3 regions of the Halomonas sp. TA22 genome follow, and region 1 is predicted to be linked to each of the others. Evidence: predicted binding sites of a transcription regulator. Region 1 holds the regulator's gene; each other region holds the start of a gene.
The links. Region 1 encodes FNR, which switches genes on or off when oxygen is low (the NO sensors DNR and NnrR bind a similar motif). Its sites were predicted from a motif close to TTGATNTANATCAA; they were not measured.
Positions count from the first base shown of each region.

Region 2: HJD22_RS00745 (DUF427 domain-containing protein) is a predicted target of FNR. The motif match lies at 6,836-6,849, and genes of this name have one in related genera.
Region 3: HJD22_RS06885 (OmpW family protein) is a predicted target of FNR. The motif match lies at 2,879-2,892, and genes of this name have one in related genera.

Region 1 is NZ_CP053108.1:1,712,766-1,722,656, forward strand. It holds gene HJD22_RS08015 (heavy metal translocating P-type ATPase) at 1-2,088, shown strand, start outside; gene ccoS (cbb3-type cytochrome oxidase assembly protein CcoS) at 2,085-2,309, shown strand; gene HJD22_RS08025 (sulfite exporter TauE/SafE family protein) at 2,309-3,019, shown strand; gene fnr (fumarate/nitrate reduction transcriptional regulator Fnr) at 3,128-3,871, shown strand; gene ttcA (tRNA 2-thiocytidine(32) synthetase TtcA) at 3,943-4,833, opposite strand; gene HJD22_RS08040 (3'-5' exonuclease) at 4,935-5,543, opposite strand; gene HJD22_RS08045 (putative nucleotidyltransferase substrate binding domain-containing protein) at 5,615-7,432, opposite strand; gene HJD22_RS08050 (DUF4212 domain-containing protein) at 8,141-8,401, shown strand; gene HJD22_RS08055 (sodium:solute symporter family protein) at 8,408-9,891, shown strand, end outside.
Region 2 is NZ_CP053108.1:157,010-166,900, reverse strand. It holds gene HJD22_RS00780 (diguanylate cyclase) at 49-918, shown strand; gene HJD22_RS00775 (nuclear transport factor 2 family protein) at 996-1,382, opposite strand; gene HJD22_RS00770 (septal ring lytic transglycosylase RlpA family protein) at 1,632-2,012, shown strand; gene yghU (glutathione-dependent disulfide-bond oxidoreductase) at 2,079-2,954, opposite strand; gene HJD22_RS00760 (mechanosensitive ion channel family protein) at 3,110-4,867, opposite strand; gene HJD22_RS00755 (NAD(P)H-dependent oxidoreductase) at 4,988-5,566, opposite strand; gene HJD22_RS00750 (LysR family transcriptional regulator) at 5,753-6,655, shown strand; gene HJD22_RS00745 (DUF427 domain-containing protein) at 7,103-7,444, shown strand; gene HJD22_RS00740 (phosphoribosyltransferase family protein) at 7,521-8,510, shown strand; partial or broken gene HJD22_RS00735 (IS30 family transposase) at 8,593-8,912, opposite strand; gene HJD22_RS00730 (SDR family NAD(P)-dependent oxidoreductase) at 9,012-9,209, opposite strand; gene HJD22_RS00725 (LysR family transcriptional regulator) at 9,310-9,891, opposite strand, start outside.
Region 3 is NZ_CP053108.1:1,467,337-1,477,227, reverse strand. It holds gene HJD22_RS06900 (RimK/LysX family protein) at 1-419, opposite strand, end outside; gene HJD22_RS06895 (DUF3549 family protein) at 438-1,466, opposite strand; gene HJD22_RS06890 (YqcC family protein) at 1,759-2,091, shown strand; gene HJD22_RS06885 (OmpW family protein) at 2,164-2,823, opposite strand; gene HJD22_RS06880 (OmpW family protein) at 2,972-3,577, opposite strand; gene HJD22_RS06875 (hypothetical protein) at 3,820-4,122, shown strand; gene putP (sodium/proline symporter PutP) at 4,169-5,647, opposite strand; gene proC (pyrroline-5-carboxylate reductase) at 5,707-6,531, opposite strand; gene HJD22_RS06860 (TRAP transporter large permease subunit) at 6,586-7,911, opposite strand; gene HJD22_RS06855 (TRAP transporter small permease subunit) at 7,908-8,429, opposite strand; gene HJD22_RS06850 (C4-dicarboxylate ABC transporter substrate-binding protein) at 8,518-9,576, opposite strand; gene putA (bifunctional proline dehydrogenase/L-glutamate gamma-semialdehyde dehydrogenase PutA) at 9,776-9,891, opposite strand, start outside.

The DNA of each region.
Region 1 (9,891 bases):
ATCACCTCCAGTGCCGTCAACCTCACCCATCACCGGGTGAGGGTGGCCTGGGATCCCGCACGCGTGAAGCTCTCTCAGATCCTTGCCGAGATGGCGGCGATCGGTTATAGCGCCCAGCCCTACGAACCCGATGAGGCACAGAATCGTCTTCAGCACGAAGAGCGCATGAACGTACGGCGACTGATCGTTGCCGCCGTGGGCATGATGCAGGTGATGATGTTCTCGGTGCCGATCTATGTCGCCGGACCTGGGCAGATCAGCGCCGACTTCTACGCCCTGTTCCACTGGCTCTCCTTCGCTCTGGCCACGCCAGTGGTGTTCTTCTCCGCGCTACCCTTCTTTCGCAATGCACTGCGCGATCTGCGTACCGGTGTGCTGGGCATGGACGTGCCGGTGTCGATCGCCATCGGTGGGGCGTATCTCGCCAGTGGCTATGCGGTAATCTTCGATGTCGGCGAGGTCTACTTCGACTCGGTGGCGATGTTCACCTGCTTCCTGCTGTTCGGCCGCTATGTCGAGACCCGCGCCAGGCGGCGCAGCGGCCATAGCGGCAATGCCATGTCCGGTGCCCTGCCGCTGTCGGCGATTCGGCTCACCGATGCGGGCGAGGAGCGTATCCTGCCGGCAAGCCAGCTCACCGCCGGCGATCGGGTACTGGTCAAGCCTGGCCACGGCGTGCCTGCCGACGGGGTGATCGAGGATGGCGAATCGAGCCTCGACGAATCGATGCTCACCGGCGAGTACCTGCCAGTGACGCGGCGCGTCGGTGACAGCGTCACAGGCGGCAGCCAGAACGTCGAGAGCCCGCTGATCGTGCGCGTCACCCGGGCGGGGCGTGAGGCGCGAGTGGCGAGCATCGTCGACCTGACCGATCGCGCCTTCGCCAGCCGACCCAAGATCGCCGAGATGGCCGCGCGCATGTCGCACCTGTTCGTCCTGCGCCTGCTTCTAGTGACCGCCTGCGTATCGATCGCCTGGTGGTTCATCGATCCCTCACGGGTGCTGTGGGTGACGCTCTCGGTCCTGGTGGTGACGTGCCCCTGCGCCTTGGCACTGGCCACGCCTACCGCGCTGACCGCCGGGCACGGACAGCTGCGCCGGCGCGGCGTGCTGATCACCCGGGCACATGCCATCGAGGGACTCTCCCAGGCAACCCGGATCATCTTCGACAAGACCGGCACCCTGACCCGCGGCGAGATGCAGCTGGTGGAGACACGCCCGATCGGCAGCGCAGACGAGGGCGATGCCGAGCGCATGCGCACCCTGGCTGCCGCCCTGGAGGCGCACTCCGAACACCCCATCGCTCGCGCCTTCCGCCCCTACCGGCTGGCCACGGTGCGTGCAAGCGACGTGGTCAGCCGCCCGGGCCTTGGCCTGGAGGGCGATATCGCGGGGCGACGCTATCGCCTGGGCAAGCCTGTTTTCGCTGCCCCCGACAAGGCCTGCGAGGCACCCGGGGAGGGCCAGTGGCTACTGCTCTCAGAGGACGATGAGCCGCTGGCCTGGTTCGCCCTGCACGATCATCTGCGCGAAGATGCCGCGTCCACCGTCTCGGCACTTCAGGCCGCCGGACTCAAGGTCAGCCTGCTCTCGGGCGACAACGCTTCCACCGTCTCGGCACTGTCCCACAAGCTGGGTATCGATGATTGGCACGCTGGCGCCAGCCCCGAAGGCAAGCTTGCCCATATCGAAGCGCTACAGGCCGCCGGCGAAACCGTAGTGATGATCGGCGATGGCATCAACGATGTGCCGGTACTGGCCGGCGCCAATGTCTCGATCGCCATGAATGGCGCCACCGATCTGGCCCGCACCAGCGCCGATGCCGTGTTGCTGAGTCCGCGCCTGGAGCGTATCGTCGAAGCGATCGAGATCACCCGAGCCACACGGCGTATCATTCGCCAGAACCTGATCTGGTCGGTGTGCTATAACTTCTCCGCCCTGCCCTTGGCAGCAATCGGCATCGTGCCCCCCTGGGTGGCGGCGATCGGCATGTCAGCCAGCTCTCTGGTCGTGGTCGGTAACGCCCTGCGACTGGGGCGCATTCGCACCACGCCACGCCCCGTCATCATGCAAACGGAGCCCGCATGACGATTCTCTATCTGCTGATTCCCCTGACCCTGATTCTGCTGGCGCTGGCCATCTGGGCCTTCTTCTGGGCGGTGAGGAACGATCAGTTCGAGGATCTCGAAGGCCCCGCGCATCGCATCTTGTTCGACGAGGATGAAAACGACTTCACCCCCGAAGAGCGCGAGCGCCGGGCCAGGGCTCGCCGCGACAAGACCGGCAATGATGAGTCCCCGAAGGCCTGATGAATCCCACCGGTCTCGATCTGCCGCCCTTCGTGGCGGCCTTCGTCTTCGGCCTGCTTGGCGGCGCCCACTGCATCGGCATGTGCGGCGGCATCATGAGTGCCCTGACGTTTGCCGTCCCCCCCAGCATGCGACATCCGGCTCGGCTCACAGGGTTGCTGCTGGGCTACAACCTGGGACGTATCGGCAGTTACATGCTGGCCGGGGCGCTGGTCGCAGGCCTGGGGACGCTACTGGGCGGCCTTGCCGGCGAGATCCGCCTGGCGTTGCAGGTGCTTGCCGCGGTAATGCTGATCATGATGGCGCTCTATATCGCCAACTGGTGGAAGGGACTGCTGCGCGTCGAGGCGCTCGGACGCCGGCTGTGGCGCCATGTGGAGCCGCTGGGGCGCAAGTTGATGCCGGTAGTGCGGGTGCCCCAGGCAATGGCCCTGGGGGCCGTCTGGGGCTGGCTCCCCTGCGGTTTGGTCTACTCGATGCTGGCCTGGAGTCTGGCAATGGCCGATCCCCTGCGCGGCGCGCTGCTGATGGCCGCTTTCGGGCTAGGAACACTGCCCGCTCTGGTAGCCACCGGGCTCGCCGCACGCACGCTTGGCAACTTGATTCGTCATCCGGCCACGCGTGCTATCGCCGCAACGTTGATCATCGCATTCGCGCTTTGGCAGCTCTGGCACCTGCTGCCGATAGGCAACATGCATCAAAGCCATTGACGCTTCGCATCGCGCCCGTCACTCTTTGGCCTATACCCTGTTGTTAACCCACATTAATAATGTTGCTAGAGGTTACCAACACAATCGAGACAGTATCAGGAGGACGACATGTCTCCCACGGCTCCCGCGCAGCGTTGCGCGCGTCTCAATGAAACCCGTTGCCAGACCTGCAGCCTGAGCTCGCTATGTCTTCCTCTGGCCCTCGAACTCGACGATGTCGATCAGTTCGATGCGATCATTCGCCGCCGCACGCCATTGAAGAAAGGCGAGGCGCTGTTCTATCAGGGCACCTCCTTCAACAGCGTGTTCGCCGTGCGCTCAGGCAGCCTCAAGCAGTTGACCAGCGACGGCAACGGCAATGACCAGTTGACCAATTTTTACCTGCCAAGCGAGCTGGTGGGACTGGATGCCATAGACGAAGAGTTCTATCCTGGCACGGTGACGGCGCTCGAGACGACCACCGTCTGCGAGATCCCCTTCGATCGGCTGGACACGCTCTCCGAGCAGCTGCCCGAGCTGCGTGGCCAGCTCTACCGCAGCATGAGCCGCGAGATGCGCGACGATCGCCGCATGATGCGCCTGCTGTCGAGCAAGACCGCAGACGAGCGTCTGGCGAGCTTCTTCACCAGCCTCTCGACCCGCTTCCGTCGCCGTGGCTACTCGCCTTACAGCTTCCGCCTCTCCATGTCGCGGGCCGATATCGGCAACTACCTGGGGCTGGCGGTGGAGACCGTCAGCCGTATCCTGGGGCGCTTCCAGCAGCAGGGGCTGGTGTCGGTCTCGGGACGCGAGGTCAACATCCTCGACCTGGATGCACTGGCGGCACTGGCCGAGGGGCATAGCGGCTCCTGACGATACCATGTGCTGGCAACGAAAAGGCCAGGCCCCCTGCGGGCCTGGCCTTTTCGCTGTGGCGCCCGGCGCTACGCCTGACGCGCCAGGTCCAACGCCTCGATACGGTTGTCACGCAGGCGCGCCTGCTTGGCTTCGAGCCCCGCGAAATCGAACAGTTCACGGTCGGCGAGCTGGGAGGGGGCGACGTTGGTGACCGCCTTGAACATCGTCTCCAGTCGCCCGGGGTGCTTGACCTCCCACTCGGCGAGCATCTCCTTGACCACCTGTCGCTGCAGATTGGGTTGCGAGCCGCACAGGTTGCAGGGGATGATCGGAAACGCCATCTGCCTGGCGAACTCGGCGATATCCGCCTCCCTGCAGTAGGCCAGCGGACGAATCACGATGTTCTTGCCATCGTCGGAGAGCAGCTTGGGCGGCATTGCCTTGAGCTTGCCGCCGAAGAACATGTTGAGAAACAGCGTCTCGAGGATGTCCTCGCGGTGGTGGCCCAGTGCCACCTTGGTCGCGCCGATCTCTTCGGCGAAGCCATAGAGCGAGCCGCGACGCAGCCGTGAGCAGAGCGCGCAGGTGGTCTTGCCCTCCGGAGTTTTCTCCTTGACCACAGAATAAGTGTCCCGCTCGAGGATGTGGTAGTCGACGCCGATCGAGTCGAGATACTCAGGCAGCACATGCTCGGGGAAACCGGGCTGCTTCTGATCTAGGTTGACCGCCACCAGCGAGAAGTCCACCGGCGCACTGCGCTGAAGATTCATGAGAATCTCCAGCATGGTGTAGGAGTCCTTGCCACCGGAGAGGCATACCATCACCCTGTCGCCCTCCTGGATCATCGCGTAGTCGATGATCGCATTGCCGACCTGGCGACGCAGACGCTTCTGAAGCTTGTTGAACTCACGCTTCTGCCTGGCAGCCAGCGTCTGAGCGTTATCCGCCACGGCGGTATCGGGCAAGCGATGGGACACGGGAGACTCTGTCATGATCACAGCGAAACTGACGGGAATGAAGACCAATTCTACCACTCCCTCAAATAGCTTTCGATCAGGTTGTCTCAACAAAAGGCGTGCTAGCGAATCCCTTTCTGCAAGCGCATATGCATCAACGCGGTGGTCACGGCATCGCCCAGGACCGAGTGGCGCCCCATCACCGGCACTTGCAGCCGGGCAGCCGCCGTATCGAAGCACAGGCAGGCATCGAGTTCCTGATTCCCGCGGCGTTGCTCGCGCCGACAGCTCTGCGACACGTCGATTAGTGCATTGGGCAGGTCGAAACCGTAGCGGGGTCGCAGGTAACGGTTGAGGATGGCAACGTCATGCTCCACGCGCCAGCCCACCAGCGGCCGGTTGCCGATGAAATCGAGCAGCTTGGCCAGCGCATCGCTCACGCTCACCCCCTCATCCAGATCGATGCCCCGCAGGCCATGTAGACATATCGAATCGCCGTTCAGGCTAGCCGGCCGCGTCAGGCGCAGATCCAGCGAGTCACTGGTCAATACCCGCTCGCCGCGTATCCTGACGGCAGCAATCGAGACCAGCTCGGCGGTGCGACTATCCTCGCCAGTGGCCTGGCAAGCGATGGCGACCATCTCCTCACCGGTATAGGGATTGAATAGCCAGCCATAATCGCCATCGGCCTGACGGCGTCTATCGGCAGCACGCCTTAATACTCTCAACATGCGCTTCGCTCCTTGAAGGTCATAGATCGTCTCGCTCCGTACTTGTCGGTACTCTCTGTTTTGTTCAAGCACTAGTACTCAAGATGAAAACGGTGGGAAAGGCTCTGCTTGAAATCCTTCACCATGTGCATGGCCTCCCGCAGCAGATCGCGCTCCAGGGACGAAAGCTGCTGCACCACCACCCGGTTGGCATCATCGCCGCTGCGCTTGCCGTCGAGACGCTCGAGCTGCTGTCTGAGGCGCAGCTCGGTAAAGAGCGCCAGCGCCTCGCCCAGGTCCTCGGCGAAACTCGCCTCCAGACGTCCTTCGGCGGCCAGCGCGTCGAGCCGCTCAAGCGTAGAGGTCGCGCGAATGCCACGCTCAAGCGCCAGGGTGCGCACACCATGGACGATGGGAAAGATGCCTCCCTTCTTGATGTCGATGCCGTGCTGGGGCTTCTTGAGCGAGCCAAACAGCGTCAGCGGCGTGGAGAAGCGCAGCGCCGGGCGGGCGAAGTTATAGAGCAGCAGCTCGTCTCGCGAGGCGCGCTCAAAGATCGGGTCGCGGACCCGTTCGAGCAGCCGAGAATTGCCGGCGACGCCATGGGCATCGAGCATGATCGCCAGATTCATCAGGCTGTCGCCGTCACGCGAGCTGGCCCAGCGCGCCACGCGCTGGCGCCAGCCCCGCTCGCTATCTATCCAGGCAGGGTTGGAAACCATGATATTACCGGGGCACAGAGGGTAGCCGAGACGGATCAGCGTGTCGGTGAAGGCGCTCATCTGCTTGGCGCACTCGGGCCACTCCAGGTCATCGGCGAGAATCAATCCGTTGTCCTGGTCGGTCTTGAGCATCTGCTCGCCGCGCCCCTCACTGCCCATCACCATCAGGCAACTGTGGTCGCGATATCGCTCATCGACAGTGAACTCCCAGGCTTTGGTCATGATTCGCCCATTGAGCGCCGATAACAGGCCCATCGCGAAACGCAGCTTGACCCCCTGAGCCATCAACGCCTTGATCAGTTCCGGCGTGCGCGCACTGGCTCGGGCCAGCTCCTCCAGGCTGTCGGCCTGTTCGACCTGCAGGCTGACCACGTAACTGCGGCTGGAGAAGTAGCTGAGCACATCGGTCAGTTCGACGACACCGACCGGTTTTTCATGCTCGACGACGACCACCCGCGCCACCTTGTACCGAGTCATGCGTACCAGCGCCTCGAACAGGTATTGGCCGGCCCCAGCAGTGACAAGTGTGAAATTGGCGGCCTGGATGGCCAGGCTCTCCTGACCAAGGCCTTCAATCACCAGGGCATTGAGCAGGTCCGTCTTGGTGATCATGCCGACACGCTCACTATCGCCGATCAGTAAGCTGTCGGCGCGGCTGGCATTGAGCGTGCTGACCGCCACGGCAATGGTAGTGTCTACACCCACCATCAGTGGTTCGCGCATGCAATCGCATATACGGGCCAGCATGAAGCCCGCCATGGTCACCCCGCCCTCGGCGCGACGCTCCGTCAATAGACGTGCCTTGTGCGACAGGCTCTGGCGAAAGAACTCGGCGAAGGGAGGATAGTCGCCACAGAGCCGCTCGAAGAGCGCCTTGGGTAGTAGGTAGCAGAGACTCTCCTGCTCGGCCTTGAATCGGTAGCGACTCTTGCCGTTGAGAATGCTGATGGCACCGAACAGATCGCCGGTGGTGTACTGACCGATATGTGCCTGCGCGCTGGGCAGCGTCGGGTCGAGCTCCGCCACCTCGCCTTTATGGATGAAAAAGACGAACTCACCGGATTGGCCGGCGTCGATGATCACTTCTCCATTGTCGAAATAGGCCAGATCGACCCCACCGCGCACGAGCTCCCGGCCAGTGTCATCCAGCAGCGTGAAGGGTGGCTGGGAGAGATCGATATCGACCATGTTGCTTCCCTCTAGTATGTCGGCATCGAATTCGGAAAACGCCGAGCCAACGTTCGATCTCGCCAAATATCCAACGGCAGTACTTAATGCAAAAGTCTAATGCTTATCCATTGATCACAACGATTCATGGCGTCAAGCAATAAATGCCACCACACCACCATTAGACACTAGAAGCAGCACTACATCCCTACATCTTATAATGGCCAACCAAGAGTAGAAATACCATCTTTTCGCAAAAAGCTAGACTATTGTTCTATCTCCCCACAACCTAGACTATTGTTTATAAGGCCAAGCCTAGACCATCGTCCTACGCAGGGACTTATCACGCCACGAACAACTCAATGAATAACAAATAACGCATTGATTTAAATAGATTAAATAAAAACAGTCTCAATCAACTTCTTCTCATAATACCAAAGTATGGGATTTTAATTTTTGCATTTGTTGCCCACTATTAAGTCGAATGCTGAAGGTCGATCTCATGGCGATAATGCACCTGTACATAGGAAAAGAGAGGTGATGGGAGCGGAAATATAACCGAGCAAACCGGGATTAAATCCAACCCTTGCTACTGGTTAACAACCTACTTCCACATTGTTATCGCACGTAGGCTGGCTTAACCCATCGCGAGCGTTCCCTGCGAGTCCCGCCTGGCAAGACAGGCCAATTCCTGGAACGTCCCATCATGAACAAGCGGAGAGCATTACCATGGCAGATGATAAATCCAACGCTGCTGCTTACTGGTCGGCGAACGTTCGTCTGATTACCGGTTGCCTGATTGTCTGGGCACTGGTTTCTTATGGCTTCGCCATCTTGCTGCGCCCATTGCTGTCTGGCATTCCCATCGGCGGTACGGACCTGGGCTTCTGGTTTGCCCAACAGGGTTCAATTCTCACCTTTATCGGCCTGATCTTCTTCTATGCCTGGAGAATGAATCGGCTGGACAAGAAGTTTGGACTCGGGGAGTAAACCAGCATGAGTCAATTTGCCATCAACCTGCTCTTCGTGGGCGCCTCCTTCGCGCTCTATATCGGCATCGCCATCTGGGCCAGGGCCGGCTCGACAAAGGACTTCTATGTCGCCGGGGGAGGCGTTCATCCAATCACCAATGGCATGGCCACCGCCGCTGACTGGATGTCGGCGGCTTCCTTCATTTCAATGGCCGGGTTGCTGTCGTCAGGTGGCTATGCCAACTCCTCCTACCTGATGGGCTGGACAGGCGGCTTCGTCATCCTGGCACTGCTGCTTGCTCCTTACCTGCGCAAGTTCGGCAAGTTCACGGTGCCCGACTTCATCGGTGACCGTTTCTACAGCACGACAGCGCGTACCGTGGCGGTAGTCTGCCTGATCGTCGCCTCGGTGACCTATGTCATCGGCCAGATGACCGGCGCCGGCGTTGCCTTCTCTCGCTTCCTGGAAGTGAGCAATACCTGGGGCATCTGGATCGCTGCCTTCATCGTCTTCCTCTATGCCGTCTTTGGCGGCATGAAGGGCATCACCTATACCCAAGTGGCGCAGTACATCGTGTTGATCGTGGCTTATACCATTCCGGCTGTGTTCATCTCTCTGCAGCTGACCAGCAACCCGATTCCGATGTTCGGCATGTTCAGTACCCACGACGAATCCGGCATCCCGCTGCTCGCCAAGCTGAACGAAGTGCTCAACGAGCTGGGCTTCCGAGACTACACGTCAGATGAGCCCAACAAGCTCAACATGGTGCTGTTCACCCTGTCGCTGATGGTGGGTACCGCGGGGCTGCCCCACGTCATCATTCGCTTCTTCACCGTGCCCAAGGTGGCAGATGCTCGCTGGTCCGCCGGCTGGGCGCTGGTGTTCATCGCGATTCTCTATCTCACCGCCCCGGCCGTCGCTTCCATGGCGCGCCTGAATCTACTGACTACCATCTATCCGGAGGCGATCGGCCAGGTGGATTCTTACGAAGACGCCATGGCGAATCCGCTGGTCTATGAAGAGCGGCCGGACTGGATCAGGACCTGGGAAGAGACGGGGCTGATCACTTTCACTGACCTGAACGAGGATGGGCGCATCCAATCCTACAACGCTGCCAACCCTGCATTCGCAGAGACAGCGGCAGAGCGTGGCTGGGAGGGCGACGAACTCAACGTCAACAACGATATCCTGGTATTGGCCAACCCAGAGATCGCCAACCTGCCCGGCTGGGTGGTCGGCCTGATCGCAGCGGGCGGTATCGCCGCGGCGCTCTCGACAGCGGCGGGTCTGCTGCTGGCGATCTCCTCGGCGATCAGTCATGACTTGATCAAGAAGACCATCAATCCCAACATCACGGAAAAAGGTGAGATGCTCGCGGCACGGCTCTCCATGGCGGGCGCTATCCTGTTGGCAACGTACCTGGCGCTCAACCCACCCGGATTTGCGGCGCAGACGGTCGCCCTGGCCTTCGGCCTCGCCGGCGCCTCGATCTTCCCCGCATTGATGAT
Region 2 (9,891 bases), 1.6 Mb from region 1:
TCTACTACTCAGCACTGCCAGGACGGATCCTGGAACGAGACGCCCAACATGCATATGAAACCTAAGCAACCCTTGGTCATCAGCCTCAGCCTCACGGCCGTCGCGCTTGCCGCAGTGCTTGCCTGGAGCCTCGAGCCAGCAGCCACTTCCCTCTCTCTCGGCGTCATCGAGTCTCTGATCGAACTCCCTCCGGGCCTCCCTCGCAGCAGCCTGATCCTTCTCGCCTTTATCGGCGGTATCGCTCTCACGATCACCTTGATCGTGCGCCCCATGCGCAATGCCTACCAAGAACGCGAACAGCAACTCAAGAACAAGCAGAAGCAGCTCGAAGCACTAAACGACAAGCTCCATCGCCAGGCCACCAGTGATGGTCTGCTAGGCATTGCCAACCGCCGCGAATTCGAACGGGTGCTCAAGCTTGAGTGGCGCCGTGCGGCTCGCGAACGGCAACCGCTGAGCCTGCTGCTGATCGACGTCGACAACTTCAAGGTATTCAACGACACCTATGGCCATCTGGAAGGTGATGAATGCCTACGTCACATCGCCTCCACCTTAAAAGAAGCAGCTGCCCGGCCAGGCGATCTAGTGGCGCGTTATGGCGGAGAGGAGATGGCCATCCTGCTGCCTCGCACAGAACTGGAAGGCGCAACGCACATGGCTCAGCGCATTCATGATCTGTTGGCCGAACGTGCCTGCGCATTTCCCGCCTCCCCCGTGGCAAATCATGTGACTGTCAGCATTGGTGTCACCTCGATGCTGCCGGTACGCCATGCCAATGCTCATACGCTGATCAAACAGGCCGATGAGGGGCTATATGCCGCCAAGGCCAATGGCCGCAACAGAACCGAAGTCGTTTCACGGATACGCCTGATCGCTTCGATGGATGACGCTCATCGCAAGCTATCCCACCGCGCCTGAGCCCGACCACGACACCTGCATATCATAACGCCGGCCAAGTGGCCGGCGTCGTTGTCAGTATCGTTGCCCGCGCTGAATCAGCTGATATCGACGATCTTGCGAATCAGCCCATCCTGGAATGAGAATTCGGAGCGCCCCTCCATCTCCATTGTCTCTCCTTTGCTGGCACCCTCGGGAATATCGAAGGCCAGCGAGCCCCGGAAGTGGATATTGACGGTCGCGGGTTCCGCTTCGAGATCGTAGCCGCGCACGGTGAGCTGACGCGAGAGGAACAGCGTCTTGCCATGTTCCGCCAGGCGACGAAACTGCTCCTTACCCGATGCATGTGCATTTATGACGCCGCCCGAGACATTCCTGAATTCGATCTCGTCATGCAGCGTGGCAAGCATCCTATCGATATCGAACGAATTGTAGGCGCTCAGGTACTTCTCGATCAGTATCTGCTTGTGCTTCTCGTCATCCATGGCATGGCGCTCCTGATATATGCATAGCATCGTCGTCATGACGGTAAATCTAGATCATTGATCATTATGCACCAAGCAAACCATTTTCGCCCTAATGACGCGATTGACAAAAATATTGCAGCGAATTCCGTCAAACGCCGCTTTGGTTGCCACATCCCGCTACGCCGGCTATTATTCTCCCTTGTCCTATGGCCCTCATTGCATCAATGGATGCTGAACACTGCTACACGAGAACCTTGAGGAAATATCATGGGAAGATTTTCCCAACTTCTTATCGCCTGCGCATTGGCAGGGGGTCTGCTGGCCTCTGGCCATGCGATCGCGCATGCTCAGGCAGACGATACCGAGCAAGGCATCGCCTCCTTCTACAGCGATGCTTTCCAAGGTGCCGCCACCGCTAGTGGCGAGCCTTTCGACCAGCAGGCGCTGACGGCCGCTCACCCCTCGCTGCCGCTGGGTACCATGGTGCTCGTCACCCGCCCGGATACCGGCCAGGAAGTGGAAGTACTGATCAACGATCGCGGTCCCTACGTCCAAGGGCGCATCATCGACCTCTCCAAGCGCGCTGCACGCAAGCTCGGCATGATCAATCGAGGCACGGTGCCGGTAATGGTGACGCAGGTAAATTGATAGTAGCCATATCAGAAGCGAAGCATGCCGGCCTTGGAGCCGGCATCTATGTTTGGCCCTTCTGCCTTAACGCGTTTTGTCTAGCTTGTCCTGCGTGCGGGTCTCGAAGTCGCTGGCGTCGTGGCGCTCATGTAGCTGTCCACCGGGATCGCCGAAGCTACGGTTGACCATGCACCCACGCTTCACTGCCGGACGCGCTTCGATCTTCCTGGCCCAGCGCAGGACATGCTCGTACTCCTGTACCTGCAGGAACTCGGCGGCCTCATACAACTGCCCAAGCACCAACTGGCCGTACCAGGGCCAGGCCGCCATGTCGGCGATGGTGTATTCGTCACCGCCGAGATAGGACGACTCTGCCAGACGCCGGTTGAGCACGTCGAGCTGACGCTTGGCCTCCATGGCGTAACGGTCGATGGCATATTCGATCTTGACCGGCGCATAGGCGTAGAAGTGACCGAAGCCACCGCCAAGCAATGGCCCACTGCCCATCTGCCAGAACAGCCAATTCAGCGTCTCCGCACGTTTGGCGGGATCGCGCGGCAAGAACTCGCCGAACTTCTCGGCCAGGTAGAACAGGATCGCGCCCGACTCGAACACGCGGGTGGGCGGCGTGGAGCGGTGGTCCATCAAGGCGGGAATCTTGGAGTTCGGATTAACCTCGACGAAGCCGCTGCCGAACTGATCGCCCTCGCCGATGTTGATCAGCCAGGCGTCGTATTCGGCCGCCTGGTGACCCAGCGCCAGCAATTCCTCGAGCATCACCGTCACCTTGACCCCGTTGGGCGTGGCAAGCGAGTAGAGCTGTAACGGGTGCTTGCCGACCGGCAATGCCTTGTCGTGGGTGGGGCCGGCAATGGGCCGGTTGATGCTGGCGAACTTGCCACCACTCTCCTTCTCCCATTTCCATACTCGAGGCGGCACGTACGCGTTTTCCTGGCTCATAAACAACTCCTGAAAGCATGAGGATGGCGCGGCCCGGCTAGTGCTGCGGAACATACTCGGTAGCTAAAAGATAGCGTGTTAAGTGTCGTTCTTCGAGCCGGCGTTGCACCATTGATCGCATTGGTCACCTACCGGTCGATGGCCGATGATTATCCTTATTCAGCCGACCTGTCGCCGGCCCCCTCCTGCACTGCTGTCTGGCGGTTGCCTGACCGTTTGTCCTTGGCGATATCATGATGGCTGATGACTACCACGTCTCGCGGCCACCACTCGGGGTGATTCTCCCGGATGAAGGCCATCAGCCTCTCGCGGATATTCATTTCCGCGACCCAGCCGGCGAAGGGGTCGGACGCCATCAGGTAGCAGGAGACCGTCTGGGACGTCTCGCTCTGCGCAGTTACGTAGCAGCACAATTTGTGATGCTCGACGACGTTGTCCTCCTCCTTGGCGAACGCCAGGAATTTCTCCCTGATCTGCTGTATGTCGGCGCTCAAATGAAGCTTCATCTCCAGCGTCCTGTACATCTTGGCGCTCTTCACCGACAGGTTCTCGAAGGGCTTGGAGACAAAGTACGTTACCGGCACGATCAAGCGCCGCTCGTCCCACACCCTCAAGCGAATGAACGTATAGAAGATACCCTCGACATAGCACCACTGGCCCTCGAACATCACCAGGTCGCCGATACGGATCGGCTTGGCCAGCGACAGCTGAAACGATGAGAGGATGTTGCCAAGCACCGCTTGGCCGGCAATACCCACCAGCACGGCAATCACGCTGGCCGAGGCCAGCAGCGACAGCCCCAGCGTCTCGAAGAGCTGGATCTGGCTAAGCACATAGACCGAAACGGCGATCACCGTGACCAGGATGATCAGCCGACGCAACGCATAGAGCGATGTCAGCAACTTGCGCTCGTCCTTGGGCTTGGTATCGTCGATCCCGCCCACCAGGCGCCGCATCATCCTCAGCATGATGGTGTCGACGAGACGCAGCGCGATCGTTCCGCCCCCCCAGGCCATGATAGTGATCAGCAGCACGCGAATGAACGTGGTGGCCACCGCCGTGAAGGAGACCACGTAGTCGAGCAGTACCTGGGCCACGAGCGACATGACGAGCAGCGCCATGGGGCCCCTGATACGACTGGCGAAGATGCTTGGCGAACCCGACGGGAACCAGTGTGCCGTCAAGCCGACCAGGCTGTAGACCCCCCACCCCACCAGGCCAATCGCCAGCAGGAAAGCCGGAATGGCGATCCACTCCCATATCTCGAGCATCCCGAACGACGACTTGAAGCGCTTCGGGATGTACTCCTCCAACAATGAGGGGCCGTACTCCTCGTAAAGCACGGGAAGCGATGCAACGCTGTCCGGCGTGATCAGCCAGACCGGCTCCTCGTCGCCCTCCCGGTAACGACCCAGCCGAATATCATAGGCTTCGCCATCGGCCTCGAGCGAGGCCAACTGGATATTCCGGCGCGGCTCTCCCGTCAGGGGATGCTCCCCTGAGGGGTCCTCGATGGCGGCATCCTGGCGCCCCGAAAGGTTGGACACGTTGAGCCACTCGCCACGCCTGAGAACCGCCGCCAACTGCATGGCAAGTTGCGCCCCTCGCGCTTGCTGCTCGGCATCGGTCAGGTCGGAGAGGTTGAGCACATGCGCCGCCGCCGCGAACTCCTCCTCTTCGGTAAGCGAAAGGAAACTGCGGATCGCCTCGCGTGGCGAAAGGCGCTGGACCGCCTCGGGGGGGTCGTCCAGTCCGGCATTCAGTGAATCGACGGCGAACCACAACCTCTCTTCGCTTTCGCCTTGGCTCTCGCCACCGCCTCCGCCCTGCGGCATTTGCGCCATGCACAGGCTCGAGAACGTGAATGCCACTGCCAATACGATCCACAGGCGCCATGTTCCACTTCGCTTCATACGTGCCTTCCGATTGCGATAACCCACCCCCATGCTACCTGACAGTCGGGTTGTATTGGGCTTACCGATACCAACGAGTGGAAGCGCGGGTATGCAGTCGCGAAGCGTGAATCGTCTTGCCTAGCCAAAGAGCCGCATCAGGTGCTTACGGTAAGCGATCTTGTCGCGCTGTACCTCAGGTGCCTTGATCACATCGGTGGCAATGAACGTGGGCAGTGCTGCCAAGCCCACGAACGCCTGGGACTTGTGAAACGGGAAGTAGACGCCATCCACGCCACGCCCCTCGAAGAAGTTGCCCGCCTCCTCGAAGGCTTCCAGCGGCGCGTTCCAGGTGAGCGAAAGCATGTAGCGCCGCCCCTGCAGCAAACCACCACTACCGTACTGCTTGGTCGGGTCTTGGCGCGAACGCCCATCGCTGGCATAGAGCGAACCGTGCCCAGCGGTAAAAACCTCATCGATGTAGCGCTTGACGGTCCAGGGGGCGCCCATCCACCAGCCTGGCATCTGATAGATAATCGCTTCGGCCCATATATAACGCTGCACCTCTGCCTCTGCATCGTAACCACGCTCGATCACCGTCTCACGCACCTCGTGGCCCAGCTCACTCAGGGTTTCGAGTGCAACACCGTGAAGGGTATTGTTGAGCTCACCACCAGAGTGAGCAAACGCCTTGCCGCCATTGATCAGCAGAATCCTCATTCATCAAACCTCTTGAATAGTCGTCATGGCCTGCCCTCACGTCATAGGCAGGGATCCGGTGAGACGTATTGTGGGAGTCGAGAAGAAGAAGAAAAACCGAGATCAGAACAAGACACTTTTGACTTAAAATCAACAGTGCCTATTTAATCCCGCATCTAAAACAGTGCAAATCCGCATGAAGAGACTATGAAAAGCACCCTCGAAGAGCAGCAAGCGTTTGTCACCGTGGTCGACTGTGGCTCGATCACCGGTGCCGCAGAACGGCTCGGCATCACCGTCTCCGGCGTCAGCCGTGCGCTCAACCGTCTGGAGCGGAAGCTCGGCGCGACCTTGCTGCGCCGGACCACGCGCCGCTTGGAACTCACCGAGGAGGGCGAGACGTTTCTTGGCCACTGCCGCCATATTCTTTCCGCCGTGGAAATGGCGGAGGAGTCGATCCTCGACCGTCACGACCAGCCGCAGGGTAGGCTCAGGATCAATGCCGCCCCGAGCTTCATGCAGTTCGTCATCGCACCGGTGATCGGCGAGTTCCGCGCCCTCTATCCTGGCATCACGTTGGAGCTCGACACCCACGACCGCTTTGTCGACCTACTCGAACAGCGCGTCGACCTCGCCATCCGCATCGGTGAACTGGAGGACTCCTCGCTCCATGCCCGGCCACTGGGCCAAAGTCCGCTGCGCATCCTGGCCAGCCCCCGCTACCTCGAGTGCCACGGCGTACCGCACAGCGTCGAGGCGCTTGGGCATCACAGCCTGCTTGGCTTCAGCCAGCTCGACCATCTCAACCGCTGGCCCCTACGCCGCGCCGATGGCAAATATCTGCACATCACGCCGACACTGGCGGCCTCAAGCGGCACCACGCTGCTGGAACTCACGACCGCTGGCGAAGGCATCGCCTGCCTCGCCGACTTCATGACGCTTTCCCTCCGCCGGAAAGGGGCGTTGGTCGAGGTATTACCTCAGCATGTCGAGTTCCAGACCCAGCCCATCAACGCTGTCTATTATCGCCAGGCCATACTTTCCCAGCGCACCCGGTTGTTCATGGAGTTTCTGGCACAGCGGCTGCCAGGACAGTATCTGCAGGGGTGAAGGAAACAGTGACGATTAGCCACCCTATTTAAACTGTAATGATTCTCATCAGCATTGACAGTTGATCTGGGGCACGAACAGCGACGAGAACGACTGATCAGCCTCCCGGATCGCCAGCGCATCGTGACACTGGTGCAAGACGTCCAGCGTGACGGTGCTCGGCTGGCCAAGGCCTGTCAGATGATGGGCATCAATGTCCGGCAGATCAACTGCCGAGTTGCGACAAATGGTGAGGAAACTGAATGACCGTCCTCGAAAGCGTCTCGGCTATCGGACACCGGCACAGGTGTCCCTGGGAGTGTTTAGGAGCCCTAAACACCGCTGGTGCTGCGCTTATGGTTGAATTCAAGATCCAAAGCATGGAACTAACCCTCTTCTGTGCTAGCATCGTTACAAATGGCAATATAAATACAACAAACACACAAACTTTACGCGCAGGGAAGGACCATGGCCAATGACTCCGTCAAGCCTCGCATTGTACTGCATCCTCACAATCGCCGGGTGCAGGTAAAGCTCGGTGACACGCTTCTCGCCGAGACCACCAGCGCCATCGAAATTCACGAACGCGGCTACCCACTGCGCCATTATCTGCCTTGCGAAGAGGCGCGGATGGAATGGCTGGCTCGCTCCCATAAGGTGATCCGTTACTTCTACAAATGGCGAATACAAGAACATATGCTTACGCAAGTCCTTTATGCTGGTCCGCTTTGGATAGTCACCGGTTATTTTCTGCCTTTCATTTCGATCATTTCATTTTCAAAGCCACCTTTCATGCAATTGCCTCCATGACTTCCATCGTCTACTCATAGCTTTACTCCACATTGTTTATTATTGCTGTGTAATTTCGCTCAAAAGGAAAACTTTCATGATAAATTACAAGTCTTTTTACAACCTGTCAGAAGATATTAAGAAGCATCTGTATAAGATTCATTCAGGTGGATATGATTTGATAGTAGGCATACCAAGAAGCGGAATGATACCTGCTTACATGATTGGGCTGTACACTAACTTAAATGTTATTGATATTGATGGATACATTCAGAACCGCCCACTGAAAAATGGGCTCACTCGGCAAGTCAAAAACAAGCTTTGTACTGCGCATGATGCAAGAAAAGTTCTGTTGGTCGATGATAGCATTTTATCGGGTGAGTCTATGGCTTATATTTTAGAAAAATTGCCCAATGATCTAAGAGAACGTGTTACATCTGTAGCTATCTATTCAGATAGGAAGAATCGAGCTGATATAGATTTTTATTTTGAGCATGTGCCCGCACCCAGAATTTTTGAATGGAATGTTTTTCATCACAGAATATTGTCTCGGGCTTGTGTTGATATTGATGGCGTACTTTGTCTTGATCCAAGTGAAGATGAAAATGATGATGGGAAAAAATATTTGGGTTTTTTGACTAACGCAAAACCGCACATCATTCCTTCCTGTAGAATACATTCATTGGTGACAAGCAGGTTAGAAAAATATCGGCCTCAAACAGAGGAATGGCTTAAGAAAAATGGAATTCAGTATGAAAACTTAATAATGCTTGACCTGCCATCTAAAGCTGAGCGACAGAGGTTAAGTGCGCATAGTGCTCATAAAGCCGCCTATTTTAAGGATCAGAGCGAGCTTGTTTTATTTATAGATAGCAATGTTAGACAAGCCAAAAAGATTATGGAGCTGACGGCAAAGCCTGTTTATTGCGTTGATAATAATCATATGTTTTTGCCTAGCTTCTTGGGACTGGTTAAAAACAAAAGAAAGAAAGTGCTTTTCAGAAAATTCAAGATTAGGTTTATTGAGCCTCTTTCGCATCTGGTCTTTAGGGCGTTGGTGTTTGTTAATAATAGGACAATAAAGTAGGCATAGGGTTCCGCATGATAAAATGAGTTATAGGAGTTATCTTCTGCTGACAGCAAGAGGGTGATCTCAAGTTCCAGCAACGCTATTGAAGTGTGCTCGGGCCGGCGACCGACTTCTTGAGCACTTCGGCGTAGACTTCCAGCGGCGGTCGCCAGTTCAGTGTTTTGCGTGACCGTGTATTCAGTGAGTTGGCGATCTCGTCGAGCTCTTCCTGGCGGTAGATCGAGAGGTCTGTGCCCTTGGGCGGGTACTGCCGCAACAGGCCATTGGTATTCGCGTTGGAACCCCGCTGCCATGGGCTATGTGGGTCAGCGAAATAGATCGCTGTACCGGTTTTCTGAGTAATTCGGCACGTTTCACCATCTCTCGGCCTTGGTTGTAAGTCATGGACAGGCGCAGAGATCGCAAGCCCCGACCACCAGGGAGGTCTAGCGCCGGACTGTGCGGCCTTGCGCCATCGGCAAGCGAGTGGCGTAGGCCGATACTGAGATGCGCTCGCGCTCACAGCGCGTTGAGCATCTCGACCTTGCCCTTGAGCTGTTCGCGCAGGGAGACCGAATAGGAGTGAAGCGCCGCCTTGGTGGCGCTGTAGGTTGGCGTGGCGCTCAGCGGGACGAAGGCAAGGCCGGACGATACGTTTACGATTACCGCGTCTGGCTGGCTTATCAGGTGGTCGATCAATGCGTTGGTCAGCCGAATCGGCCCAAGCAGACTAAAGCAACACGCCTAAGGTGCGGAAAAATGAGGACAGCTAGCCACAGCATTGGTGAACCGATGTCTAACATCGCCACCGCACCGGCTACAGCGATACCCCCTGCAAGTGCTGCTTGGCGGCATCGATGAAGGCGCGCACGTTCGGATGATCTCTGCGACCGCTCTGGAACAGCAAGGAAATCGGCAGCGCCGGGGCGGCATCGTCATTCAGGATATGCTCGAGCCTCCCTGCCGCGACATCATCGGCGACTTGGTAGGAGAGCGTTCGCACCACGCCGAGCCCGGCGACCGCAGCGGCAATGGCCGCGTCCATATGGTTGACTGTCAGTCTGGCGGGGCTTCCGGATCGCCGAACCTCATCGAGGCCCCACCCGCGATGCGGCCCGGCCTCATCCTCTATCCAGATCAGGTCATGATCGCGAAGATCGGTCAGCGACGTCGGCCTGCCACGCGCGGCGAGATAGGCCGGGCTCGCACTCAGCACTCGCCGCACCTGACCGACTTGCAGCATGTGCAGCGAGCTGTCCGGCAACTCGGCGATGCGAACGGCAACGTCGATGCCCTCATCGACCAGGCGAACCACCCGATCCAGCAGCAGGAGCCTGACCTGAAGCTCGGGATACTGCCGCAGCAGCTCGACCACCACCGGCAGCACGTGCAGCCGGCC
Region 3 (9,891 bases), 250 kb from region 1:
AAGGCGGCTCCGGGGGCGACCAGAAGGCGACGCATGGCACGGCGGCCCAACAGCATTGGATGGCGCATGTTGCGACGATCCGTCAGGGTCAGTTCTATGGTGAAATTCAACTCGCCAAGCACGATCGGGGTGCGGATGACGTAGCGCCATTCCGCCTGGCCATTGGAGCTGGTGACGCGGCGCCGATCGTGCAAATGCAGCTGGTGAGGGTGGGCCGGGCTCGATGGCCCGCCGCCGCGGGTGACGAAACTCACCCAGACATGGCCATTCTCTTCAAAGGTATCGATCTCCTCGGCATGCAGCGAGGAGGTACGCGCTCCAGTGTCGGCCTTGCAACACAAGGTAAGGCCGAGTTCCGGCAGAGTGATCATTTCCCGGCGGCCGATCACCGCCTTGGCCTGGTAGGGCAGTGCTTTCATGGTGACTCGCTCAAGCTGTCAGGCGGAGGAAGCAAGGTGGGCCAGGCGCCGTCCGATGGGGGAGGCGGCCTCGGCATTTCGCAGATACATCAGCACTGGCAGGCGCAGGCGAGGAATCTGTGCCAGATCGCGTGCCAGTGCGGCAAAGTCGGCATTGGGCTGCTCGGCAAGACGCAGTAGAAAGCGTGGCAGACGCTGCTCATCTTCAAGATGCTCCCACCCCCTGGCGGCCATGGCCGCCAGCAGGTCAGGGCCGCAGGCGGCACTATCCTCGAGCAGCTCAGTGAACCAGGGCCCTGCGATCCGTTCACAGGCTCCGCCCATGGCCCGCACGCAGGCGCACAGGCTCTCGACATCGCCCTGAGCTGCGGCGTTTTCGCCACGTTGGCGCAGGGCCTCGGCGAGCGCATCGTCGATCGTCACATGTTCAAGACAATAGCATAGCGAGTGCAGGGCTGCGCTGGGTAGCGAGTCGAGCTGATTCGCCAGACGCACGGCCTGTTCCCGGTCATGCCTGACGGCAAAATCGGCAAGCCCCTGCAGTCCCAGTGCCTGCCAGTCAAGTGTATGTTCGCCGGTCAGGTACTCTTCGGCCAACTCGAGATGCTGACTGGCGGGACGTTCGAGATCACGGCTGGCATAGGCATGCAGCATCGCCTGCAGGGTCAGTGACGGAGTGAATGCCAGGGGATTGTCCTTCATCAGGTTGTCGACCATGGGGCCTCGCTCACCAAGTGTGGTGATCGTGCGCCCCAGTGTCTCGAGCAGCCTTTGAATGAAGGCATCGCGGGAGGCTGGGCAGAGCATGCCCTGCTCATCGAGACTCAGCGCCAGAAACCAGATCATGGGCTCTTCGCTATCCCCCAGCGTGAAGACACAGGCGATGCGTGCCTGCTGGCGCCAGGGAGCAGGCCAGGAAAGTTCGCCCGCCTCGAATTGGCACAGTGTCGCCATGTCGAAAGGCACGACTCGCCGGCCCATGTGGTAGAGGCGTAGCTCGGCGCCGCTGCGGGTGAAGAAGTCATGGAGGGTGGCGATCGGCTGCATGGCGTCTTCTCGTGGTGACGTGGCTTGTCATGGTCGGTGGCGCGCACTTTACCGTGTCGCCAATCTCTTTGTCAGTATGGCAGGTTAGACGATCCGGTAAATCGGCGCCTTTGATCATAAAATGATCGATGTCGCGGCAAGCCCATGGCCGCTCGGGCTGCGTCGCTTTTCCATAGCTTATCCACAGCCTCTTGCAGGAATTCTGTGAATGAGGCTTTTCACTCTTCGCGGCAAGGGTGGCGAGAGGGGTGGCGTCACGGGATAATGTTCTCTTCAACCCTTGGGAGTTCTCATGACCGTTCATCAGCAACTCGACGTGGCGCTCAGACGTCTGGAAGCGACCATGAAAGCCTCGAATCTCTGGCGCATGCCGAGGCCAGCGCCAGAGGCGTCCGAAAGCCGCGAGCCATTCTGTGTCGATACCATGAGTTTGCCGGAGTGGCTGCGCTTCGTGTTCATCGCGCGTCTGGATGCGCTGGTCGATGCCCAAGCGCCACTGCCGGCCAGCTGCAGCGTCGCACCCGCCGCTGAGCTCTATCTCAAGCAGACCGACATCAGGGCCAGCGATCTACTGCTGATGGTGAAGGCGATCGAGGAGGTGGATCGAGTGGTGACGGAGGGGTAACGGCAGGCGGAAGCATGGCGTGATATGCAAGCGCCGGGCTTGGCCCGGCGCTTGTCGTCGTACTCAATCGGATCAGAAGCGGTAGCTGATGCCACCCATCACCACCAGCGGATCGATCTTGACGCTACCGATGTCGGTGCCATTCACGCTTGCATCGGTATCGATATCGATATACCAGGCGGCGGCGTTGAATGCCCAGTTGTCATTGATCAGTAGATCGACACCCAGCTGGCCGGCGGCGCCCCAGGAACTGTCGAGATTGAGGCTTGCCCCCTCGAGCCCCACGCGTTCACTGGAAAAGCGGGTGTAGTTGACGCCAGCGCCGACATAAGGCTGGACGCGGGAAGCGGTGCCACCCAGCGGATAGTACTGGACGGTCAGTGTCGGCGGGAGGTGCTTGGTGGAGCCACCGACGGCCGCGCCATCTGCCGTGGTCAGGGTGATGTCGTGCTCGAACGGTTCGGCGGCAAGCAGCTCGACGCCGATCTTGTCATGGAAGCGATAGCCCAGCGTGAAGGCGAAGCGAGTATCGTCGCCGACATCGGTGGCGAGAGTGCCCAGGCCCAGGGCGCTGGCATCGAGATTTCCGTTATCACTCGTAGGCGATACCTTGGCCACACCAATACGGGCGAAGAAATCGCCGGCACCATAGGCAAAGACCTGAGAACTGGTGGCGAATGTCACGGCGGCCAGGCCGGCGGCAAGCAGGGTAGGCGGGGCACTCTTGCGCATGAGTCGACTCCTTGGGTTGGTGAGCAGAGTCTAGCGGGAGCCCATCAAAGCCTTCTTGACCCAAGGCAAGAGTTATCGCGGATATTCTCATGCATAAAAAAAAACGCCGGGCATGGCCCGGCGTTGTACTCTTCGGCCTACCGACGTATCAGAAGCGGAAGGTGACACCGCCACCGATCGTCACCGGGTCGAGCTTGGCAGTCCCTACGCGGTCGCCGTCATAGGAGACGCGTGACTCGACATCGGCGTAGTTGGCGAAGCCGTTGAGCATCACGTTTTCGGTGATGGCCAGATCCAGGCCTACCTGGCCGACGGCGCCATAGCTACGACGCGCATCGACGCCTTCCGGTTCGCCAGAGAAGCGAGTGTAGTTCAAGCCGGCACCGACATAGGGTTGAACCCTGGAGTCAAACCCGCCCAGCGGGTAGTAGTTGACCATCAGGTTGACCGGCATGCGGTCGATGGTGCCATCGAGGCCGCCAACCGCGACGTCGTGCTCGGTCTTCTCGGTACCGGAAAGCTCGATCCCGATGTTCTCGTGGAACAGGTAGCCCAGGCCATAATAGAACCCGCGCTCATTGTCACTGATGTTGACGTCCTGCCCAGCGAGCTCGCCATTATCTGAGCGGGTATCCGCCTGGGAGATACCGCCACGCACGAAAAAGTCTCCCGCACTGTAGGCCATGGCGGTCTGAGAGGCCAACACACAGCTACCGGCGATAACCGCTGCAGTGATCAGTTTGGTCTTGGTCATGGGGTTCTCCTTGAAGCGTTGCTTCACTACTAACAGTGATGACCCGGTCGGTCACCGCTTTACTGTGGACGAAAGAATTATAGAAAACAGTGTTTCCTAAGTCTCGTTAAGAATTGTCATCGATGCGATAGTTAATATATTTCAGAGTATCGACAGGTAAGAGACGCGGACAGGAGCCGGGATTCGCTGTAAACGACGTTATCTTCTTAAATGCTCTATAAAGGCCACAACTGGAGCCAGCCATGACGACATCGAACGATTCGATGAGCTTACGCCCCTGGACCCCTCTGCTCGCGATGGGAGTATCGGCGCTACTTGCGATATGGCTGCTCTGGCATCCTGAGCTGATCAGCAATTTGCCGATGATCTTGCGTCTGCCACTGATTGCGTTGGGTGTCTGGGCGCTGGGTTCGGGCTTCATGCAGGGAATGAGGCTTACCGCACGACCTGGATGGCTGCGACGCCTGCTAGGCCCACCTGCCAGCTGGTACGTGCTGGCACTCTTTACGCTGGTGCTGCTGGCCAGGGCATGGTGGTTGTCCTGACGACAAGGGCCACCCACTGGGTGACCCTTGATCGTTGCAAGCCTGCTCAGGGGTGGTTGATTGCATCGAACTCGGCGGTGATCTCGTCGCTCGGCGCTTGCGTTGCCAGGCTGGCCGCAACGATGGCGAGATAGGCAAGAATCACACCGGGTACGATCTCGTAGAGATCGAAGATTCCTCCGGAGAGTTCGGCCCAGACCACCACGGTCACGCCGCCGACCACGATGCCGGCCAGGGCGCCCCACTGATTCATACGGCGCCAGAATAGCGACATGATAAGCGCGGGGCCGAAGGCGGCGCCAAAGCCGGCCCAGGCGTAAGAGACCAGGTCGAGCACCGTGGCATCCGGGTTGAGCGCAAGCAAGTATGCGATGATGGCGATGCCGATCACCGCAAAGCGGCCGACCCAGACCAGCTCCGTCTGGGAGGCATCCTTGCGCAGCAGGGCCTTGTAAAAGTCATCGGTAAGCGCCGAGGAGGAGACGAGCAGCTGGGAGTCGGCAGTCGACATGACGGCTGCAAGGATGGCGGCAAGCAGGATGCCTGCTATCACCGGATGGAAGATCAGGTTGACCATGATCATGAACACGGTCTCTCCATCACCGAGATCCCTGGAAATGTAACCCACCCCGAGTAGGCCGACGGCGATAGCGCACGCCAGGCACAGCCCCGACCAGGTGACGGCAATGCGGCGTGCTGCGGGAATGTCATTCTCGCTGCGGATGGCCGCGAAGCGGGCCAGGATGTGCGGCTGGCCAAAGTAGCCAAGGCCCCAGGCCAGCGAGCTGACGATACCAATCACGCTCAGCGCTTCTCCCGTGGAGGCATCGCGGAACCAGGCGAGCATATAGTCGCTTTCTGCCGCCAGTGCCGCGCCGGCGCCGCTGGCACCGCCCAAGTCGGTAAAGGCGATGATCGGCACGATGGCCAGTGCCGCCGCCATCATCAGGCCCTGGATCAAGTCGGTCCAGGAAACCGCCAGGAAGCCACCGAAAAAGGTATAGACGATGATCGCCAGGGTGCCGACCGTCACCGCGATGGCGTAGTCGAAGCCGAATACGGTCTCGAATAGTCGGCCACCTGCCACCAGGCCTGAGCTGGTATAGAACAGGAAGAAGGCGAGGATGAAGATGGCCGAGATGACTCGCAGCAGCTGACTTCTATCGCGAAAGCGATTGGCGAAGAAATCCGGCAGGGTCAGCGAATCGCTGGCGCGGAAGCTGTAGATACGCAGCCGCCTGGCAACGATCAGCCAGTTGAGCCAGGTGCCGATCAACAGGCCGATGGCGATCCAGCTTGCCGAGATGCCACTGACATAGGCTGCGCCCGGCAGGCCGAGCAGCAGCCAGCCGGACATGTCCGAGGCGCCGGCCGAGATCGCCGATGTCCAGGGGCCGAGCGAGCGTCCACCCAAAATGTAATCGGAGAGGTTGGTGGTGCGTTTGTAAGCAATGATACCGATGCCGAACATGACCAGCAGATAGACTGCAAAGGTCAAGCCGATGGTGATGTTGTTCTGAACCATAGGGTTGTCCTCTAGGGAGAAGCTGCGCAACGAGCGCTGATTCTATCGTTAGTGCTTTGTTATTGCTGACCAAAATCCTTGGCCATCTCGCGTGCGCGATCGGCGCAGGCTTGCATGGCCTGCTGGAAGATGTGAGGAAGCCCGGCTTGCTCGAAATGGTGGATGGCACGCTCGGTCGAGCCTTGCGGGGATATCACGTTGCGCTTGAGTTGTGCCGGGTCGTCACTGCTGAGTTGTGCCATGCGTGCGGCACCCAGACCGGTTTGCAGGGCCAGCCTGCGTGCGGTTTCGCGAGGCAGACCCATAGCCACGCCGGCTTCCTCCATCGCTTCGAAGACCAGGAAGAAGTAGGCCGGACCGCTGCCCGATACCGCCGTGACCGCCTCGAGCAGCGACTCCTTCTCCACCCACTCGACGAGCCCCACGGCACCCAGCAGCTCATTGGCAAGGTCTCGCTGCGCCTCACTCACCCGGACATTGGCGAAGAGCCCGGACGCCCCGCTGCCCACCAGACAGGGCGTGTTGGGCATGCAACGTATGACCGCCAGATCGCCACCCAGCCACTGCTCGAGAGTATCGGCCTCGAGCCCTGCGGCGACCGATACGACCAAGGGCTTGCGGGCCTGAATGGCATCGCGAAGATCGAGGCAGACCTCACGCATGATCTGGGGTTTGACGGCCAGCACGACGACATCGGCTCGGTCCACCGCCCGGGTATTGTCGGTTTCGGTGAGGATGCCGTAGCGTTCGCGCAGTGGTGCCAGCATGTCATCGCTTGGTGAGGTGGCGGTAATCGCATCGGCGGGGTAACCGCTGTCGATCATGCCGCCGAAGATCGCGCTGGCCATGTTGCCTGCGCCGATGAAGGTAATGTTGTAAGCCATATACATACTCGCTGAATGTGATCGAAAACGTAAAAGGGATAACTCACATGTGAGTTACCAAGAGGGGCCGCCCATCACTCGCGGGAGCCAGGTCGCCAGTACGGGGAATGCCAACACCAGCATCAGGACGACCAGCTGCGCTGCGATGAACGGAACGACGCCCCAGTACATATGCCGTAGCGTCACCTCGGGTGGCGTTATTGCGCGCAGATAGAAGATTGCCGGTGCCAATGGGGGGGTGAGATAGCTGGTCTGGAGCACCACCAGGAAGGCGACACAAAACCATATCTCATCGAAACCCAGCATCCTCACGATGGGCATTGCCACCGGAATGATGATCAAGACCACCGAGATAAGGTCGAGCATGAACCCGGCCATAAAGGCAATAAACAGGATAAGTCCCAGGATCATCCATGGACTAAGGCCTGTATCAAGAAGCAGTCCCTGAACGGTCGCCATACCTCCCGAGGCGAAGAATACCCCGGCAAACATGCTGCCCCCCATCACGATCAGCAATATCATGGCCGAAATGTTCGTGGTCTTGATGGCCGCATGCTTCAAGACCTCAAGCGTAAAGTTGCGGTAGGCAATGGCCAGGATGATCGACCCAAGCGCGCCACATGCTGCAGCCTCGGTGGGCGTGGCGAGGCCCATCAAAATGGTGCCGAGAACGGTAAAAATGAGCAGTACCGTGGGGACCAGTGCGACCAGCGTGATTCTGAGCTTTTCCGACCAGTCGATCTCAGGCTCAGCCGTCTCCACGCGGGGTGCCATTTCCGGTTTAAGGTAGGCCACGCCCACTATATAGATCAGAAACATGAGAGCCATCAGGAAACCTGGAATCAGCAGGCCACTGAATAGTGAACCCACCGAAACGCCTGCTACTGGGCCAAGCACGACCACGGTGATGGAGGGAGGAATGGCAGTGCCCAGCGAACCACTGGCGCAGATGGTGCCGGACATCAGGCTCTTGCTGTAATGGTGCTTGAGCATAACCGGTATCGCCAGCATGCCAATCACGGCTTCGGTGGCACCGACCACGCCGCTGGAGGCGGCGAAGACCGTCCCCATGATGATGGCGCCCACTCCCAGGCCACCGGGCAGACGCCGGGTCCACATATGGATGGCTTCAAAGAGGCGCTCGGCGATACCGGAACGCTCCAGCATCGCGCCCATGAAGATGAAAAGGGGGACTGCGGCAAGTATCGAGTTGGATGCGGTATCCTCGATCTTGGTCAGAAGCTGATAGGCGGCCACGTCGCCGAATTGCATGAAGCCGAATATCGCTGCTACCACGATCATCGAAAAGGCGATGGGAAAGCCGGCAATGATGAAGCCGATCAAGGCTGGGAACATCAGTAACGCAAGGTGACTAGTCATGAGCGCTTATCCTCGCTGTCGCTGAGCGCATGCCCAGCAAGCATAAGGCCATGCTTGATGAGCTCCGCGATGACCTGCAAGACCAGCAAGGCAAAGCCGAGGAACCAGATAGTGAAAATAGGCCATACGACAGGGTTCCAGGCGGAGCGACCAGAGCGCTCACCCGACATGAAGGCGCCATGAGCATAGTGTCCAAGTTCCCAGACCAGCCAGACGAGCACTGGCAGGAAGAGCAGATAGCCGATGATGCGCAACCCTGCATTTAGGCGCGAGCTCAGTCTTAGCGTGACGAGATCGACACTTACGTGCTGCCCTACACGCAGTGCGTTGGCCATGCCCAGCATGAAGATGGCGCCCATGATCATGTAGCTGATTTCGAAGGCCCAAAGTGTGGGCCTGCCCAGTGCATATCGACTGAAGACTTCCGTTACCAGCGCTCCGATAAGAGGGAGGACCAGCACGGCGCCTATGGCCCCGGACCAGCGCGTCAAGGACTCAATGGCATAGATGAGTTTCATGATGAAATCCGCGAGCAAGAATTATTGGAAAGGAGCGGCATAATATCGAGAAGGGGGCGCAGGCCCCCTTCCAGTATGAAAGCCTGAGCTAGCGGCCCATGCCGCCGATCGGCAGGCGATACTCTGGCCAGACCTTCATGGTGTCCTTGAAGGTGCGCTGTGATTCAAGCACTCGAGAAAACCATTCGTTATCGGCCGCATACTCATCCTCCCACTTCACGGTCTCCTCGTAGATGGCATCGATGAAGCTCTGATCCAGATGCACGATTTCATTGGGGCCATCGAGGAGCTCCTGATAGGCCGCGAGATCGGTATAGGAGCTGGCAAGCCAGGTTTCGTATACCGTCAGTTTGCCGGCCAGGCGTAAAAGTGCCTGCTCATTTTCGGTGAGGCTAGCCCAGGCACGGTCATTGACCTGGCACTCCAGGAAGCCCCCGGATTGATGAACGCCGGGAATCACGACATATTGCGCTACTTCTTGAAAACCGGTGGGCTTGTTCATCTCAGGGCTGCCCCATTCCGCAGCGTCGATCACGCCGCGTTCCAAGGCGCTGTAGATATCTCCACCGGCCATGACTACCGTGGAGGCGCCTAGCCGCGACGCCAGTTCCGACCAGGCCCCGGAGGTGCGCAGGCGAAGCCCCTGGAAATCCTCGAGCGTCTCGACGCGCTTGTTAGAATGCAGGAAGATTTCCGTGCCGAGGATGGCACAGGGGAAAGCCACTACACCAAACTTGTCGAGCCGATACTCTTCGTAGAGTTCAACCCCACCTCCTTCATACATCCACAACATGAACTCTTCAGGAGTGAGGCCGCTGGAGTGTCCCGCCAGCAGGGCTGTCGTTGGGTCTGTGCCGTAATCGTAATTAATGTAATTGTGACTGATCTGGGCAACGCCGGACTTGACAGTATTGGTCACCCTGAGCGCGCTGCCCAGCGTCCCACCGGGATAGACCTCTATTTCGATATTACCACCGGTCAACTGATTGACACGTTCTGCATAGAGCTTGGCATCGCGTTCAAGCCAGGGACCACCGCTCCAGGGGGTGGCCATTCGCCAGCTTTTTTGATCGGCATTTGCACTTGCTGCAGCAGAGAGAATGGCTGCGGAAATAAGGACGGTACTGCTGACTTTTTTGAAGTTCATTCTTGTTTACCTGATGTGTTTATAATGATTGTAACCACTCGCTAAAGGCTCTTTTTTATCGATGCTGCACGCCCATAGGCCTCCGACTCTGGGCTGTTTGATAAAATTACGACGCGAATCATCATCTTATTTGCCGCTTTGGGCAAGATGGCCAGCGTGGAAAGCACGCTGACCATGCGTATCCATCGATGGGGTATTCTCAATCATCACCCAGCGCCAGCAACGATGCATTGCCGCCTAATGCAGCCGTATTGATCGTCACCGTCTTTTCGGTGGCGAAGCGCAGCAGGTAATTGGGCCCGCCTGCCTTGGGGC